3 regions of the Niabella agricola genome follow, and region 2 is predicted to be linked to each of the others. Evidence: riboswitches for the same ligand, from Rfam matches in the RefSeq annotation. Region 2 holds a riboswitch; each other region holds the start of a gene.
What was found. A riboswitch is a leader RNA that binds a small molecule or an ion and turns the genes downstream of it on or off. The one in region 2 is predicted to bind S-adenosylmethionine.
Positions count from the first base shown of each region.

Region 1: it holds a riboswitch for S-adenosylmethionine, as region 2 does, so the genes downstream of both, LL912_RS09260 (O-acetylhomoserine aminocarboxypropyltransferase/cysteine synthase family protein) here and LL912_RS09935 (trans-sulfuration enzyme family protein) in region 2, are expected to answer to the same signal.
Region 3: it holds a riboswitch for S-adenosylmethionine, as region 2 does, so the genes downstream of both, LL912_RS16870 (SusC/RagA family TonB-linked outer membrane protein) here and LL912_RS09935 (trans-sulfuration enzyme family protein) in region 2, are expected to answer to the same signal.

Region 1 covers NZ_JAJHIZ010000003.1:921,271-927,542, reverse strand. The annotation lists gene tsaD (tRNA (adenosine(37)-N6)-threonylcarbamoyltransferase complex transferase subunit TsaD) at 1-441, shown strand, start outside; gene LL912_RS09270 (homoserine dehydrogenase) at 516-1,772, opposite strand; gene LL912_RS09265 (homoserine O-acetyltransferase family protein) at 1,778-2,818, opposite strand; gene LL912_RS09260 (O-acetylhomoserine aminocarboxypropyltransferase/cysteine synthase family protein) at 2,885-4,198, opposite strand; SAM riboswitch class I at 4,505-4,612, opposite strand; gene pckA (phosphoenolpyruvate carboxykinase (ATP)) at 4,901-6,272, shown strand, end outside.
Region 2 covers NZ_JAJHIZ010000003.1:1,061,818-1,068,089, reverse strand. The annotation lists gene LL912_RS09950 (hypothetical protein) at 1-266, opposite strand, end outside; gene LL912_RS09945 (DinB family protein) at 267-797, opposite strand; gene LL912_RS09940 (aldo/keto reductase) at 994-1,971, shown strand; gene LL912_RS09935 (trans-sulfuration enzyme family protein) at 1,997-3,166, opposite strand; SAM riboswitch class I at 3,309-3,411, opposite strand; gene LL912_RS09930 (SusC/RagA family TonB-linked outer membrane protein) at 4,052-6,272, shown strand, end outside.
Region 3 covers NZ_JAJHIZ010000003.1:2,731,435-2,737,706, reverse strand. The annotation lists gene LL912_RS16885 (peptidylprolyl isomerase) at 1-703, opposite strand, end outside; gene LL912_RS16880 (bifunctional GNAT family N-acetyltransferase/carbon-nitrogen hydrolase family protein) at 841-2,364, opposite strand; gene LL912_RS16875 (DUF3472 domain-containing protein) at 2,616-3,893, shown strand; SAM riboswitch class I at 4,294-4,397, shown strand; gene LL912_RS16870 (SusC/RagA family TonB-linked outer membrane protein) at 4,691-6,272, shown strand, end outside.

The DNA.
Region 1 (6,272 bases), 140 kb from region 2:
AAAATACCGGGGTACAATTTCAGCTTCAGCGGACTGAAGACCGCTATTCTTTATTTCCTGAGAAACGCAGGTACTGCCCAGGTGTATAAAGAAGCGTTTGCTGCCACCACGGAGGAACGCCAACGTTTTATAGATGAAAACCTGCGGGATATCTGTGCTTCCATTCAGAACCGGATCATCTCAATCTTGTTGAACAAATTGAGCAAGGCTGCAAAAGACCTGGGGATAAAAGATCTTTGTATCGCTGGCGGCGTATCTGCCAATAGCGGGCTGCGCAAGGCTTTCAAGGAAATGGGCGAACAGAAAGGCTGGAATACCTTTATTCCCGATTTTCAGTATTGCACCGACAATGCCGGTATGATCGCCATCACCGGGTACTATAAATACCTGGTGCATGATTTTGCAGATCTGTCGGTGCCCTCTATGGCGCGGGGATTTTAGTTCAGCGTTCCTGGTTCAATGTTTAGACCAAACCTGAACTTTGAACCAGGAACTTGAAACCAGGAACCTGGAACTTATAGCAGCCCTGCCAGCTCCAGGCTTTTCTTCTTTAACTTCCGTTCCTCGATATCTTCAATAATGCCATCGGCTTCCACAATTAAGGAAGTGCTGTTCTCTTTCCACCAGGAATTTTGTTTTAATTTCTGTAATGCAATTACGCCGGATAAATATTTGCGGCTCTCCTGGGCATGCCATTCCTCGATCCATTCGAAGTCTTCTTTGGGAATATTCGCCAGGTCGGTGAAGCTTACAAATACTTTGAGGTAAATGGCATCGTTGAGTTGATGCGGCTTGTGATGGTAGAGTTTTTTATACTCGTAGCGGTATTCATAACGCAGGGCAGAGATATCGCTGAGTACTGCAGAAGCGGTAGGAAAGCTGCCTGCACCTTTACCATAAAAGAACTGCTGATCTGCAAACCCGCTTTCGATGACCACACCGTTGTACTCATTTTTTACAAAGGACAGCGGACTGTCGGTATTTACAAACTGGGGCAGTACATAAGCGCCCACGCCGCCGTTGATCAGTTTTTTAGCTTGTGCTACCAGCTTGATCTGCTGTCCGCGTGCCTTGGCTACCGCTGCGTCGGTTTTGGCAATATTCTGAATGCCGTTAAACAGGATATGATCCGGGTGCGCCACAATTCCATAGGCATGAAGCAGCAGGATGGTCCATTTATTGAGGGCATCGTATCCTTCTACATCCAGGGTGGGATCGCTTTCTGCAAAGCCCAGCTGTTGCGCCAGGAGCAACGCGTCTTTAAACGCCAGGTTCTCTTCAAAGATCTTGGTAAGTATAAAGTTGGTGCTTCCGTTTACGATGGCACGGATACTGTGTAAAAGATCATTGTCGTAATATTCCTCCAGGTTCCGGATAACGGGTATGGAGGCGCAGGCAGAGGATTCGTACAACAGGGACCTCCCGGTTTTTTGTTGCAGCTGCAGCAACGCCGGCAGGTTTTCCGCGATCATTTTTTTGGAAGAGCTAACTACGTCCTTTCCATTTTTTAATGCAGTGCTTACAATTTCAAAGCCGGCAACAGCGTCGTCGATCACCTCTACGATCAGGTTGATGGAGGTGTCGTTTAACAGCTCATTGCGGTCGGTTGTAAACAGGTCTTCCGGAGCATTTCTTTTTTTTCCGGGATGCTTGATGCAGACTTTTTTGATCGAGGCTTTCAAAGAAGGCGTTTGCTGCAATACCTTATACAATCCTTCTCCTACAACACCAAAGCCAAATAGCCCGATCACTAATTCTCTATGTTCGCCCATTATTTTTATTTTATCGCCACGCTCTTGGCATGACGGGTTGTGAATTTTTTTATTGCCTCTGATATCTGGTCAAATTCCAGCAGGAATCCGTCGTGCCCGTAGTCGGAGCGGATCAGTTTCTCAATCGCTCCGGGAATATGTTCGGCTAAAAATTCCTGTTCTTCCGGGGGAAATAACAGATCGCCTTCCAGGGCCAGCGCCAGGGTTTTTGCCTTAATGGTTTCCAGTGCCTTAATCACGCCGCCACGGCCGCGGCCCAGGTTATGGCTGTCCATACTTTTACTAAGGGCATAATAGCTGAACGCATTGAACCGTGCTGCTAGCTTGGTGCCCTGGTAGCGCTGGTAACTTTCACTCCGGAAAGCTTCCAGTTGTTCATCAGAATGTTCGGATTGCGTTTTATTATAGGCCGTAGCATTACGATAGGAAAGCAGGGCAATACCCCGTGCTACTTCCATGCCTTTCAATCCTGCTTCCGGATTTTTCGTTTGCCAGGTTTGATCGGCTTCAATGGCAAACCGCTGGGAAGCGTTAAAGGCTTTCCCCCAGGGCGAATGTACCGCGTTGGTGGCCAGCGGAACGATGTATTCAAAGAGCTCAGGGTCCAGTACCGCCCATTCCAGGAGTTGTTGACCACCGGTGCTGCCGCCAATACCGATCTTGATTTTTTGAATGCCCAGCTCTTTTTGTAACAGCTGGTAGGCGCGTGCCATGTCGCGGATCGTGAAGAACGGAAAGTCATGATAGTACGGCTCTCCGGTTGCCGGGTTCAGATCCAGCGGACTGCTGCTTCCGTAACAGCTGCCCGGCATATTTACGCAAATAATAAAATCCTTTGCGGGATCAAAAGCCCTTCCTGCACCAATCATTTCGGGCCACCATTCATGCGGGTTGCTGTTGGCCGTCAGCGCATGAAAAATCCATACAATATTGGATTGTTCTTCATTGATGCTGCCATAGGTTGTATACGCCAGCCGCAGGTTCTGAAAGCGGACACCGCTTTCCAATACAAAGGGAGCTGAATATGTAAATACGTGTTGTTGCATTCTTTTTGAAAGACCTGCAAGATGTTCACCGATCTGAATAAGGGGAAATCTTGCAGGTCTTGTTTTTTACTTGTTAAAAACAGCCGCAAAAGCCTGCTCAAAATCTGCTTTAATGTCTTCGATATGCTCAATACCAAGGCTGATGCGGATCAGGTTGTCTAATACACCGGCACTGGCTCTTTCGGCTTCACTGAGCTGCTCGTGTGTGGTAGAGGCGGGATGAATGGCCAGTGTTTTGGAATCGCCCACGTTTGCCAGGTGGCTTACCAGCTTCAGGTTATTGATAAAGGACCTTCCGTTTTCAATTCCGCCTTTGATGCCAAATTGCAACACACCGCCAAAGCCGTTAGTAAGATATTTTTTGGCCAGGTTGTGATAAGGACTACTTTCCAGACCCGGGTACCATACAAACTCAACTTTATCGTGCTGTTCCAGCCATTCTGCAAGAGCAAGGGCATTGTCTACTGTGCGTTGTACACGCAGGGAAAGCGTTTCCAGGCCCTGAAGCAGCAGGAAAGAATTGAAAGGGCTCAACGCAGGTCCGAAATCGCGGAGGCCTTCTACCCGGGCGCGGATGGCAAAAGCGATATTGGGCAGTCCCAGCGGGTTGCCTTCTCCAAATACCTGCCAGAAATTAAGCCCATGATAACCTTCCGACGGCTCGGAAAACTGCGGGAATTTACCGTTCCCCCAATTATAATTGCCTCCGTCTACAATGATGCCGCCGATGCTGTTGCCGTGCCCGCCGATCCATTTGGTGGCTGCTTCCACTACAATGTTCGCGCCATGCTTAAGAGGTTGGAACAGGTAACCGCCGGCACCGAAGGTATTGTCTACGATCAGCGGCAGATCATATTCTTTTGCCAGTGCGGCAAATTTTTCAAAGTCGGGCACATTCAGCCGCGGGTTACCCAGCGTTTCAATATAGATGGCTTTTGTTTTATCGTCGATCAGCGGACGGAAGCTGTCTATATTGTCATCAGCCGCAAACCGTACGTCAATACCCAGCCGTTTAAAAGAAACTTTAAACTGGTTAAATGTGCCCCCGTATAAGAAAGGAGAAGTGACAAAATTTTCGCCGGCCTGCAACAGGTTGGTGATGGCCAGGAATTGTGCGGCCTGCCCGGATGAGGTAGCCAGCGCAGCAACGCCTCCTTCCAGTGCGGCAACCCGCTGCTCAAATACATCGGTGGTCGGATTCATGATCCGTGTATAGATATTGCCAAATTCCTTTAAACCAAAAAGATTGGCAGCATGATCTGCATTTTTAAAAACATAAGAAGTAGTCTGGTAAATCGGTACGGCACGGCTTCCGGTTGTAGGATCCGGTTGCTGGCCGGCATGCACTTGCAAGGTGTCGAAATGTAGTTGGTTACTCATAAAAAATGATGCATTTAATAAAGTGAAGAATGATGTTGAAATATGTAAGGGTCGTTAAAGAACACCTGTTGGGGTATAAGGTAGAAGGTATGCCGGCTAGGGCATACAGCAGATGCAGCAACACATTACGGGCGTAATGTACAAAATAGGATATGTTGCGTTTTGTTTCATGCAGACTACGAATTTAGTAGAGTTTTGTTTCATATTCAAAAAAATTACAGGCAGCAGTTCGCCGTTGCATAAAAAAAGCCCACCCGGATAAACCAGATGAGCTGTTCTATTAAGTTTTTTAATATGCTACGATCCGACTTATCTTCCTCCCGTTTTGCGGGAGCTGGAATTGGCACCTTGTTATCCTCATAACAGGTTGCCAAGGCTTCACAGGGCCAAACCCTCTGCCTTTCTTGATAAGGTTTCCCGCCGGGGCGGGAAAATAAAAAGAACTATAAATAACCTTTACCAGGCCGGCGCAAAGGTAGGAAACAAAAAGGAAAGAAAAAAGCCCAGGATCAATCCCGGGCTAAGAAATTGTATTTCAGACAGAAATGCAAACAATTGTTAGCTTAATAATTAAATGTTGAAAATTATTCTTTATTTATTCGTTGTTTGTTTTAAAATATCTAATTGTTGATCTTTAAAATATATTTTTTTTAGATTTTTTCAAATTATATTTTTGCTGTTTCAACAAAGTTTCAACGCAATATGCTTACAAAGCCATTCGAAATCCCCGGAAAACAGCTCAAGGCAGCGGGGTTAAACCTAAACAACCAGATCCATTACCAGTTGTCCCCTGATGAGCTGGTAGATGATGCGCTTATGAATCACCAGGGGAGGCTGAATGATACCGGGGCCCTGGTTATTTCTACCGGCAGGTTCACCGGACGTTCGCCCCGCGACAAATTTGTTGTGAAAGATGCTGTAACAGCAGCAACCATCGATTGGGGAAATTTTAATAACCCGATCGAGGAATTCTATTTCGACCGGATCCTGGAAGACGTGCGCAATTATTTAAACAGCCGCAAAGAGTTGTGGGTAAGAGATGCCTATGCCTGTGCCGCACCGGAATACCGGCTGAATATCCGGGTCGTAAACGAGCTGCCCTGGATGAACCTGTTCGCGCACCATCTTTTTTTACGACCTTCTGAAGAGGAGCTGGAGCATTTTGAGCCGGACTGGCATATTCTGTCCGCGCCTTCCCTGGAGCTGGATCCGGTACGTTGCGGCACCCGGCAGGGCAACACTACTGTTGTAAGCTTTAAACATAAAATGATCCTGATTGCCGGCAGTGCCTATACTGGCGAAATCAAAAAAGGGGTTTTTTCAATATTGAATTACCTGCTGCCGCAAACCCGCGGCGTGCTTAGTATGCATTGTGCCGCCAACAAGGGAAAGAAGGGTGATACAGCCCTGTTCTTCGGATTGAGCGGTACGGGAAAAACAACCCTGAGTACGGACCCGGACCGGAAACTGATCGGCGATGATGAGCATGGCTGGGATGATAACGGTGTGTTTAACTTTGAAGGAGGCTGCTATGCAAAGTGTATCGGACTTTCTGCGGAAAAGGAGCCGGAAATCTATCGTGCAGTAAGAAAAGGGGCGCTTGTTGAAAATGTTAGCTTTTTCCCGGGTACCAACCGGATCAATTTTGATGATGCTTCGGTTACTGAAAATACAAGGGTAGCCTATCCCATCGATTTTGTGGAGAACAGTGTTCCGGAAGGAACCGGTGGCATTCCCAGGAATCTATTCTTTTTAACCTGTGATGCTTATGGAGTGCTGCCGCCCATTGCCCGGCTCTCGCGCGAGCAGGCGCTGTATTATTTTATCAGCGGCTACACTGCAAAAGTAGCGGGCACTGAAACCGGGGTTACGGAACCCAAAGCTACTTTCAGTGCCTGCTTCGGTGCCCCCTTTCTGCCGCTGCATCCTGCGCGTTATGCAACGATGCTGGGCGACCGCATTGCCCAGCACGGTGTAAAAGTATGGATGGTGAATACCGGCTGGACGGGTGGCGCTTATGGCACCGGAAGCCGGATGAAACTTGCAGACTCCCGGGCAATGATCCGGGCTGCGC
Region 2 (6,272 bases):
TTTTCGGCCAGCCGAATCCTGCGCAGGGATTTTTGCGGAAAAGTGATGCGGAGAAAATCGGTTCTTTTCTGGGTGCCAAGCTGTAGCATCCAGGAAGCTGCAGTAAACAGGTAAAGATAAACGGCTGCGCTGGTCTTTAAGAATAACAACCATGACACCAGAATAAAGCCTGCAGTACCCAATACCCATCCCCATAAGGGGTGCAGACCAAAGTCCTTTAACTGTCGGTTGAGCAGCCGGAACTGTAAACGGAAATAAAAATTCATTTACTGGGCATTCAGCAACGGGAAATAACGTTCTTCAATGATCTTAAAATGATGTGCCTGGTGTCCTACAATCGTGAAACCCACTGCGAGTACAGACATTTCTGTATTATAGGTATGGCCGATGGAAAGCAGCTGCTCGTTGCTGAGATTTTTATAAAACGCAAGGGTACTCTGGCGAACCGCCACCAGCTCATCCAGCAGGGATTCAAGGGTTCTTTCGCCGGCATTGGAATTGTTGGCAAAGAGGTTCTCATCAAATGATTGGGCCGGAGTGCTGTCCTTCCGGGCGAAACGCAATGCCCGGTAAATAAACACCCGCTCGGTATCGGCAATATGTAAAAGGAGTTGCTTGATCGTCCACTTGCCGGGTGCGTATACCTGGTCGCCCAGACTGTTGATCTTTTCTTTATCCAGCTGGTAAACATCAAGAATGCTTTTTTGAATAGCGGGTACAATTTCCAGTTCTTCCGGTACCTGGTTAATGTAACGGTCGAAATACGCCGGCATGGGATGAATGGCTGATTTATTCATGTTATTACTGGTTTAAATCGAATGTAGTTACAAATATAACCTAATAAGATGGTTTCAGCGGATAACTGCAACAAGCGCATAAAGATAGTTCAGTCATGAAAGGGTTGGCTGATCGGGCAAAAAGATGATTCAACCTTTCCAGGACAGATCCGAACAATTCTCCCTATCGGCCTGTTTTAGTTATTAAAACCAGCGTATGAACAAGAGAGTACTGGGACGTACAGATTTGCAGATTGCACCAGTTGTATTTGGTGGAAACGTTTTTGGATGGACCATAGACGAACGCACTTCATTCCAACTGCTGGATCATTTCGTAGATGAAGGGTTTAATATGATTGATACGGCCAATCAATACTCCTATTGGGCACCCGGCAATAAAGGTGGCGAATCAGAAACGATCATTGGTAACTGGCTGAAGAAAACCGGCAAAAGAAATGCTGTGTTGATTGCTACAAAGGTAGGAGGAAGCATGACGGGTCAGCCGCAACCGGATACCTCAAAAGCATATATTCTGAAACAGGTAGAACTTTCATTAAAGCGATTGCAGACAGATACCATCGATCTTTACCAAACGCATTTTGATAATGAGGATGTTCCGGTAGAAGAGACACTGGAGGCTTATGCGCAACTGATTAAAGAAGGAAAAGTACGCTGGATCGGCGCCTCCAATTTATCGCCACAGCGCCTGAATGCTTCGCTGAAAGCATCCGCTGGGCTTCAGTTACCGGTTTATCAAACCTTGCAGCCGGAATACAACCTTTATCAGCGGGAACGATATGAAACACAGTATGAGCCTATCGTAAAAGCCCAGGGGTTAGGTGTCATCGCTTATTACGCATTGGCCAGTGGGTTCCTGACAGGAAAGTACCGGAGTGAGGCAGATCTTGCAAAAAGCACCCGGGGAGCCGGCATCAGGAAGATGCTGGATGAACGGGGAAGGAAGATTCTGGCGGCCCTGGATGGGGTATCGGACGCTTACCGTACGTCTCCTGCAGCAGTGGCGCTGGCATGGCTTCTGTCCCGTCCTTCCATTACGGCGCCCATTGTAAGTGCCACCAGTATAGCGCAGATGCTGGGAATGACGGATGCCGTGAGGCTGCAGCTATCAGATGATGCCCTGGCAACACTGAACGCGGCCAGCGCGTATTCACCAACAGACCTGTCAGGCATTTAAGCCTAACAGGTCCTGGCTCAACTTGCTATCGTGCTGCAACGGTAAGTCTTCCGGTTGCAATGCGCAGGGCCTTTTCAAGGTCCCGGACCAGGTCTTCTGCATCTTCCAAACCAACAGAAAGCCGCACCAGGCTATCGGTAACACCCGCGCGGCGACGGATGGCTGCAGGAATGGATTTATGGGTCATTTCACTGGGTAAACAGATCAAACTTTTTACGCCGCCGAGGCTTTCAGCCAGTTGGAAATAGCGGGTAGATTTAACCAGCTGGGTTGCAACACCCGTTTCGTCTACCTTCAGATCGAAGCTTACAACACCGCCAAAATATTGTTGCTGTTGTTGGGCAATGGCATGATTGTGATGGTCCGGAAGCCCGGGATAGTATACATTTTTTACAAGGTCCTGGGTTTGCAGAAATTCGGCGATAGCCTGGGCATTCTTTGAGTGTTGGGCAATGCGCAAAGGAAGTGTTTCTATTCCCCGGATGGCAAGCCAGCTGTCAAAAGGTCCGAGGATGGCACCGGACGCATTTTGAATGAATTTGATCTGATCGTCAAGCTCGTCTGTTTTGGTTACAACGATCCCGGCAATCACATCGCTATGTCCCGCAAGATATTTGGTAGCACTGTGCACTACGATATCGGCTCCCAAGTCCAATGGTTTTTGGGCAGCGGGAGAGGCAAAGGTATTGTCTACACAAAGCAAAATGCCCTGCGTTTTTGCAATGTTGGCAATTGCACGGATATCTGAAATTTTTAATGTGGGATTGGTGGGCGTTTCAATCCAGATCAGCTTTGTTTTTGGAGTGATGGCAGCTGCTACCTTTGTTACGTCGGTGGTGTCTGTGTACCGTACTCCGATACCAAACTTCTGGTATACATGGGTAAACAGGCGGAAGGCGCCGCCGTAAATGTCATCTACTGCCAGGATCTCATCGCCTGCAGCAAGGAGTTTTACAACTGCATCAATGGCTGCCAGGCCGCTGGCAAATGCAAATCCACGGCTGCCGCCTTCCAGTTCGGCGATCAGTTTTTCCAGTGCGGCACGTGTGGGATTATTGGTACGCGAGTAGTCATAACCGCGGTGCATGCCGGGCGCCTCCTGTACAAAGGTGGAAGTTTGATAAATGGGGGTGGAAATGGCGCCGGTCAGTTCATCTGCCGGAATGCTGTGTAAGATCTTTGTTTGCACTTTCATTTTTTTGTTTTTAACGGTGAAGAATGCTCATGAAAATCCATCCGGAAAAACGAAAAGGAATGCCGGGAGCAAAAAAAAATGCACTCCCGACAAGTCAGAAGCGCATTCAACTATTTTACAAATAAATGAAAAGGCTTTTTCTAACTTATCTTTCCACAAGTGTGGTTGAAGGTGGCACCTTCCCGCGTGAGCGGAGGTTGCCAAGACGTCATTGGGTCAAGTCCCTCGGTCTTTCTGGATAAGAATATTTTCAAGAACTGCAGCAAAATTATAGACTATTTATTGAGGCTACCAAATTTTTGACGAGATTTTTTACACTAAAAAATAATCCTCGCAAAAATCAGATCTGTTTGCTGGCTGGATCCGGTTTGTTTCCAGGCACGACGGCCGGCGATTTTAACCGGCGTCAAAAGCAGGTTATAACTTTTCTGCATTCGGGTATAAGCAGCCGTCTTTGTTTGCCATTGTCTTTTCCAATAACGGGCGGGGTGCAACAGGATAGGCTATGGATGGCAATACTCTCGAAGAGATGTTTGTTGATTTTTTTAATAAAGATCCGGATCTATTATAGAAATAATAATCTTTTGTCATTTTTATTTTAAAAAATAAGCAAAAAAATTTTGTTCGTGTATTTTTTTCGATAACATTTGTCTTGCTATTCACTATTTTTTAACGAACCCCCGAACCTTCTATGACCCAAAAAAATCAGACCTGATTCAGCTCCGGTTTTAAGTAAAAAAGAAAAATCTCGAAGTAAAGATGTGCCTGAGAATGTAAAGCGCGTCTGCATATGCAGGCCTGCCATGCTGGATTATTGCTATAACCGGCCTTTTACCTGCCAGAAATGTACCTCAATTTATTAAACTCAAAAAATTACGAGCGCTTATGCAAACAAGACTCAAGAAGTATTTGTTGGGTTTGCCGCTATTGCTATGTTGCCTTTTGTTGAAGGGGAATATCCTGCATGCCGCAAAACCCGTTACCGGTAACCGCATTCCGGTCCCGATTCAGGCATCGCCTGTTGAAGGAAAAGTAACCGACTCTGCCGGCAACCCTGTAGCCGGTGCTACTGTTAAGATCAAAGGGAAGACATCAGCCGTTGCCACAGCTGCCGACGGTTCATTCCGGATCAATACAACTCCTGGCGAGATACTGGAAATATCTGCCATTGGTTTTCAATCACAGGAAATAACGGTAGGTAATGAAACCTCCTTGCAGATCCGACTTTCCGCTGTTGCTGCAGCCCTCGATGAAGTGGTGGTAGTGGGGTATGGTGCGCAAAAACGTTCCAATCTTACAGGAGCCGTTACCAGCATCAGTACCAAAAAATTAACCGATATACCGGCAGCGAATATGTCCAATACGCTTGCAGGCCGCGCTCCGGGTGTAACCGTTACGAATACCTCCGGTCTTTCCGGCGCCAGCTCCAGTATCCGTATCCGGGGCGCTAATGGCGAGCCGCTGTATGTAATTGATGGTGTAATTAAAGGCAAGGCGGAGTTTGATGCGCTGGATCCTAATGAGATCGATCAGTTAAACGTGTTAAAGGATGCGGCAACGGCTTCGATCTATGGTTCGAGAGCAGGTAACGGTGTAATTGTAGTAACGACAAAAAAAGGAACCGCCCAAAAGCCAACCTTGCATTTTCAAACCTCGTATTCAAGATCTACCCCTACAAGAACCTTGCTGAGCGATCGTACCACAGCCATTGATGAACTGATCTATCAGAACCGGGTGGTGCAGTTCAATAATGAGTACAATAAAAAAAATGATCCGCTGCCCAATGGTGAAACGGAGTTTAATTATTTCAGGGATAAGAACTATAATGTAAACGACTGGGTTTGGCGCAATCCGACGGTGCAGAAATATCTGCTGGATGTTTCCGGGGGAAGTGAAAAACTGAATTATTATAACATGGTCAGCTATACCGGTGAAAATGGGTCGTATGAGAACCTCGGGTATAAGAAATTCAATCTTCGTTCAAACATTACCGCAAAAATCACCAACGATATCAAGCTGAACATGAATATTGCTGCGGCACAACAAAACTCAGATAAGTTTTACTGGCCCTTTTCCCCGGACGATGATTATGATGTATCGGATTTTTACCGGGTAACCTTTAACTGGCCCAAGCTCTATCCGTTTTATATCAATGCCGACGGAACTCCGGCCGATCATATTACCGATTACCCTGTACAAACCCCGATGGGCAGCTGGCAGGCCTGGAGCGTGATTGACCAGGTAATGGGCGATCGTTATATCAAAACAAGGAAGCGCCAGTTGAATACCATCGCAACCCTCGATATTAACCTGCACAAGATCACCCGGGGCCTGGCCGCTAAAATTGTGGGTAACTATGAAGCCAATGATTTTCTGCGGAAATGGTATATGACTTTCCAGAAAAACTATGTGTTCATACAGGGCGATCCGAAGAACCGGTTCGTGCCGGGTCCGCCGGATCCCAACAAGGTCAATATTTTTAATTTTAGCCAGCAGGCGCCATTTTTGCGCTATCAGCAGGACAATGGCTGGAAGTATCAGTTCAATGCCTTCCTGACCTATAATCGTAGTTTTGGAAAGCATACGGTGGATGCCCTTGCAGTATTTGAGCAGCGGCAGGATCATTTTTACCGGTCAATTTCTACAGCATATAATCCTATAGCAAATATCGATCAGTTCTTTCCTTATTCTGCAGACCCTGCCGACCGGTTTGCCGATGGGCTGGAAGGACTGGGCGCCGCGCAGTCCTGGATCGGAAGGCTGAATTATAATTATGCCAATCGGTACATTGTAGAAGCATCGCTGCGGTATGATGGCAATAGTGCTTTTGCCAAAGGGCACAAATGGGGCGCATACCCGTCTGTGTCACTGGCCTGGCGGCTTTCGCAGGAATCTTTCTTCAAATACCATGTGGCTTTTTTGAATGAGCTGAAACTAAGAGCCTCTTATGGTACCACAGGAAATGACCTGAATTATTCCAATATCGGCGATCCGCAAACCATTCAGGGATTCCTGTATAAGGAAACCTATCAGAACAGTACACCCTATGTGTTTGGCGACCGCCTGTATAAAACCATCCGCCCCAGCCCGGTACCGGTGCCCGGTC
Region 3 (6,272 bases), 1.7 Mb from region 2:
TAATATAATCCTGTATATCACTGTCAGTAACCTTTACCGCCGAATCGGAAATGGTGGTGTAGGGCACTCTTACAAAAGAAACTTTTGACATCAGGGCGTCCTCGGTCTGCCGTTTTTCCATCATCCATTTAGGGAAATTGATGCTGGTAGTTAACAGGGCATCGTATTTTTCTGCCTGGCGCTGGAGGATCAACTGGTCCAGGAAGGCATTAATCTGTGCTTTTTGTTCAGCGTTTCCCTTTGATTTGATGTCGTTGATCTGTCTCTGTGCGGCCGCAGCATCAAATTTCCCGGTTTGAGGATCCGTAAAACCCTGTGCCAGTTCCTGGGGAGGATTGGCTCCAAACAGCAGGTCGTTCAGTTCTTTTTTGCCTACATCCAGTCCCAGTTTTTTAGATTCCTGGGAAAGCAGGATCCGGGAAACCTCCTGGCCCCAGGCCATTTCGTTGGCTTGCTGAGCAGCACCTTCACCGCCGCTCATTCCGCGGGCCTGCATCATTTGCGTTTGTTGTTCTACAAGGTTACTGAATTCCTGGAACTCAATTTTATCACCGTTTACTTTTCCAATGGTCCGGACATCTCCGGTAAACAGGCTTCCGCCGTTCTCAAAAGCAAGCATCACTACAAATATGACCAATGCAAGCCCAATGATCACAGCCATCACCTTGCCATACTTGTCCTGAATGTTCTGTATTACTGACATGTTAAATAATATAGTTAATTAAAAGGTTGGCAAAAATAGCGTTTTTAAAGATATCAACAAACTGTGGAAAAAAGGGTGGAAATAGCCCGAAAACAGGACATTTCAAGGGTTGAAAATGAGGCAATAACCAGGCTTTTTCAAACCTTCCGAACCACTTCATATACATCTTTCCGGCGGTCTGCCAGGTTTTTAACGCTTCCGAATTTATGGAGATGTCGTAACAGGTCAATGTCCACATCACCGATCACCACCATTTCCGTATTGGGGGTAGCTTCCGCTTCAATACCATTAGACGGAAAAGAAAAATCGCAGGGCGTAAGGATCATCGATTGTGCATACTGGATGTCCATATTCTGTACCTGGGGCAGGTTGCCCACATTGCCGGCAATGGCTACATAGCATTCATTTTCAATGGCCCGGGCCTGCGCACAATGCCGCACCCGGAAATAAGCGTTTTGGGTATCAGTAAGAAAAGGCACGAACAGGATGTCCATTCCCTCGTCTGCCAGCAGGCGGCTGAGTTCGGGAAACTCGGAGTCGTAACAAACCAGGATGCCTACTTTACCACAATCGGTATCAAAGGCTTTTACCTGGCTGCCGCCCACCATGCCCCAAACGCGCTCCTCATCGGGTGTAACATGAATTTTTTCATATTTGTCTACGGATCCGTCGCGCTGACAGAGGTACCCTACATTGTAAAGGCGGCCATCTACCACCTCCGGCATGCTCCCCGTTACAATATTGATATTGTAGCTTACGGCCAGGGCCGCAAACCGGTCGCGTATAACGGCGGTATATTTGGAAACCTCTTTTACGGCGTCGGCGGCGGAAAGGTGGTTGTATTCGGCCATCAGGGGCGCATTAAAGAATTCGGGAAACACGGCAAAATCGCAACGGTAGCCGGAAACCGTGTCCACAAAGTATTCGACCTGGGTCATCATTTCTTCCAGGTTCTTATAAAGCCGCATCTGCCATTGCACCAGCCCCAGGCGCACCACGCGTTTGAGCGGGAAGGCCTGCTCGCTCCGGTCTTCATAATAAATATTATCCCATTTCAGTAACACGCCATATTCATTAGACTGTACGTCGCCATGCAGGTAATTTTTGATAATACGTACCGGGTGAAAATCGTTGGCGAGCTGAAAGTCCAGCACCGGGTCATGCAGCTCTTTCTGTTTTACCTTTTGGATATACGCGCTGGGCGTCATTTCCCGGGCATACTTATGATACCCGGGTATCCGGCCGCCAAATACAATCCCTTTCAGGTTCAGGCGTTCGGCCAGTTCTTTCCGGTAATCGTACAACCGCCGTCCCAGGCGCATACCACGGAACTGCGGTTTAATGAAAACGTCAATGCCATATAGGATTTCCCCTTCGGAATCATGCGAATTAAAGGAATAATTGCCGGTAATGCTTTTATAATTGTGCCGGTTGTTCACTTTTTTTTCGTCTACGATAATCGAAAGCGCACAAGCTGCCATTACGCCGTTTATATAGATTACTACCTGGCCTTCGGGAAACAGGTTGATCAACCGGTTGATTTGCGCCCGCTGCCAGTAGCTTTCCGGCATGCTGGGGTAGCAGGCGATCATGGTTTCCTTAAGCGCATCATACTGGTCCTTTTCAAGTGTTTTTATTTCGATATTGATCGGGTCTGTCATAGAAACAAATTTAACATAAATAATCCGGCCGGGATATTGTGTGAGTAGCCGCAGTGCTTGTATTAAGAATCAAAAGTTTTTTTAGGGCCGCCGATTACGCCCGGATTAGGGCGCTATTATAATCAGCACATCAGCAGCAAGCCATCCGGCAAAACGGAGCGGGGGTATTTTTCCATATGAATGCAATCGGTTGAGCAGCCAGATCACGGGGTTAAGGGATATATTCGCATATACACAAAAATTTACGCTTTATGAAACGTTCCGTTAAAGGATTGTTTGCAGGGTTCCTGCTTTTTTCTTCTGTGATCAATGCCCAGTCTGTAACCGTTCCTGCAGGGGGTAATGCCTGGGCGCTGCAAAGGACCGAAGAGGGCGTGCGGATCCATAACAACGGGGTAACCAACTGGACAAAGATCAATGATGGCTTTACAACCTATATACGGGTTACACAGCCCGGAACCTTGAAGGTATGGCTGGAGACGGGGGCGGTGACCGGAATGCCTGAAGTTGCGGTATCTGTATTTAAACAGACCCGTAAGGCAATCCTGAAAGCCGAAGGCCGTTCTTTTTATATTGGCGAATGGAATATAAATGACAGCGGCTATGTGCTCATTGTAGTGAAAGGGGTAAAAAAAGAAGGCTGCTGTTTTCCGGATGTAACTGCGTTAAAGCTGGAGGGTTCTGCACTTACGGATAAGGCCAGTTATACCAAGAATAATGAAGGCAGCTTCTTTCATTGGGGGAGGAGGGGCCCCTCCGTACATATGGGGTACCAGTTGCCAAAGGATGTGGATGCCGAATGGTTTTATAATGAAGTAACGGTGCCGGAAGGCAATGATCTGATCGGTTCTTATTTTATGGCCAATGGTTTTGGTGAGGGTTATTTTGGCATGCAGGTGAACTCCGCCACTGAGCGGCGCATCCTGTTTTCCGTTTGGAGTCCGTACAATACGGATGATCCGAAGCAAATTCCTGAAGATCATAAGATCAAGATGCTAAAAAAAGGCGAAGGCGTTTATTCCGGCGAATTTGGCAACGAAGGAGCAGGTGGTCAGAGCATCCTGCGGTATAACTGGAAAGCTGCTACCACCTATAAGTTCCTGTTGCATGTGTTGCCGGATGGGGACAGCCATACGGTTTATACGGCATATTTTTACGATGGTGCAAAAAATACCTGGCTGCTGGTGGCCAGCTTCCGGCGTCCCAAGCTGGCCACTTATCTGAAGCGGCCGCATTCTTTCCTCGAAAACTTTAATCCCAACCAGGGCGACCTGGAGCGGAACGTATTCTTCGGTAACCAATGGGTGCGGGATACAAAGGGCAATTGGCATGAGCTCACCAAAGCACGCTTTACAGCCGATAATACGGCGCGCGTGGGGTATCGCAAAGATTACGCAGGAGGTGTGAAGGGACAACAATTTTACCTGCGCAACTGTGGGTTCTTTAATGACTATGTGCCTTACGATACCATGGTGGAACGTCAGCCCACGGGTAAAGCACCCCAGGTTAATTTGAATGCATTGCCATAGAGCAGGGTTTATCTTTTTATCTGGAGTTGGTATCAAAAGTTGCTTTATAGCGTATTGTTATGCGGCCCGCCGCGGCAACACAAGTGGAAGTCATTTGATACAAACGCTTTTTTACCTGTCCAGAATGACAATAAATTAATAAAGGCGCGGCGCGCCGATGCCTGCTGTAGCTGAAAGCAGTAAACGGCGTTCCTGCCGCAGCGCACCGCAAATCCCTGTAACCAGGAGCAGGGACAGGCATTTCAGCCGCAGCGCGGCGGTAATCTCATTGAATTTGTTTTATAGTACGTGCCGGATAAACGAAACCTTCAATTCTCATGATTTAATAGTCTACTTGTTTTGTAGAAATTTATTTTGCCAATAATATTTTAGCAATTACCTTTGCCCTGTCTTAACAGACAACTTATCAAGAAAGACTGAGGGAGATGGCCCTGGGACGTCTTAGCAACCGCCTTTAGAAGGATTGGTGCTACATCCATCCGCCAGAAGGCGGAAAGATAAGTGAATCGTCAATGCTCCCTGCATTGTCTCTATTCACGATTTTCTTTCCATAACAAATTTTTTAAACGGCAATTTTTGAACATGAACACAAAAATGCAATCGTCGGGTTATAACCAGGCGTCTTTCAATTGCCGGCAGATGAACTGTCGCAACATACAAACCCTCCAGCTTCTTACGATGAAGATGGCGTGTTGTTGCTGCCGATCTTAATCCCTTTTTCATTATAGTTTCAATTAACGGCGGAAGCCGAACGGGATCCGTATGACCATCCGAATATTTTAAAACAGCATGTAACAATGAACCAATTTCTAAAAAGACTCATCTATGCAGCGTTTGTTCTCCTTCCCTTAGCGGGTGCTGCGCAATCGACAACGATTACAGGCACTGTTCAGGAGCTTCAGTCCGAAACCCCGTTAGCCGGGGTAACAGTGGAGGTGTCTGGAACCAACCGGCGTGTACTTACCAACGAGCAGGGTAGTTTTTCGATAGAAGCCGGACCACGCAGCGTATTGCTTTTTTCTTATGTAGGCTATGCCAACCGGCAGGTAAATACAGATACCATACAGGGCAACCTGCTGGTACTGCTGCAAAGTTCCAATACGGCCCTCGATGAAGTAGTGGTAACGGCATTGGGCGTTTCCAAGGCTAAAAAATCCCTGGGATATGCTACACAGGAGTTGAAGACAAAGGACATCTCGGAAGCAAAAGAAACCAATATCGTAAATGCGATGGCCGGAAAGATTGCCGGGGTACGCATTACCAATACACAGGGTGATATGGGATCATCGCGGATTGTGATACGGGGAGAGGTTTCTATTGCAGGGAATAACCAGCCGCTGTTTGTGGTAGATGGAGTTCCGGTAGATAACTCGCAGCTGGGCGCGGGGGGATCCAGGGATTTTCGCAATGCCATTGCCGACCTGAACCCGGAAGACATTGAAACCATCAGCGTACTGAAAGGCCCGAATGCGGCGGCACTTTACGGATCACGGGCAGGGCAGGGGGTTATCCTGATCAAAACAAAGACCGGCCGCAGTAAAAAAGGATTGGGAGTAACGATTAACTCGAACGTGAATATTGCCAAATTGCTGATATTGCCGGAATATCAGAATGTTTTCGGACAGGGATCCGAGGGAAAGTTCAGCTACGTAGATGGCAAGGGCGGTGGTGTCAATGACGGGGTGGATGAAAGCTGGGGACCGAAGCTGGATGGACGCCTGATCCCGCAGTTTTATTCCAACGGTCAGCCGGTGCCTTTTGTGGCGCATCCTAACAATGTGCGGGATTATTTCCGGACGGGTATTACGTACAGTAACGGTATTGCGCTGGCAAATGCAGGCGATAACTACGACTACCGGGTTTCTTATAACAATGAAAAGCAGCTGGGCGTGGTACCTAATAGCGAGGCAAAAAAAGATAATGTTTCCTTTAACGCCAATTACAATGTAACGCCCAAACTGAAAGTAGGCGTAAATGCCAACTATGTGGTAAACAACGCGCCCAATCTTCCGGGAGCGGGTGGTAAGCGGGCTACCAGCACCATGTTGCAGTTTACCTGGTTTGGGCGCCAGGTAGATATCGGTCAATTGGGGAATTATAAAGATGCAAAAGGGAACGGCATCAACTGGAACAACAGCTATTACAGCAACCCGTACTGGATCGCTTATGAAAATACCGTGAGTCAGCGTCGCAACCGGCTCATCGGGAATGTAAACATCAACTATACGATCCTCGATGGCTTAAGCGCTAACTTCCGCACCGGTACCGATTATTATAACGACCGCCGTAAGCTTAAAATAGCCTACGGAACCAATGGGACGCCGTTCGGTTCTTACGAGGAAGATGCGTTTACGGTGAATGAAAATAACACGGAAGCCA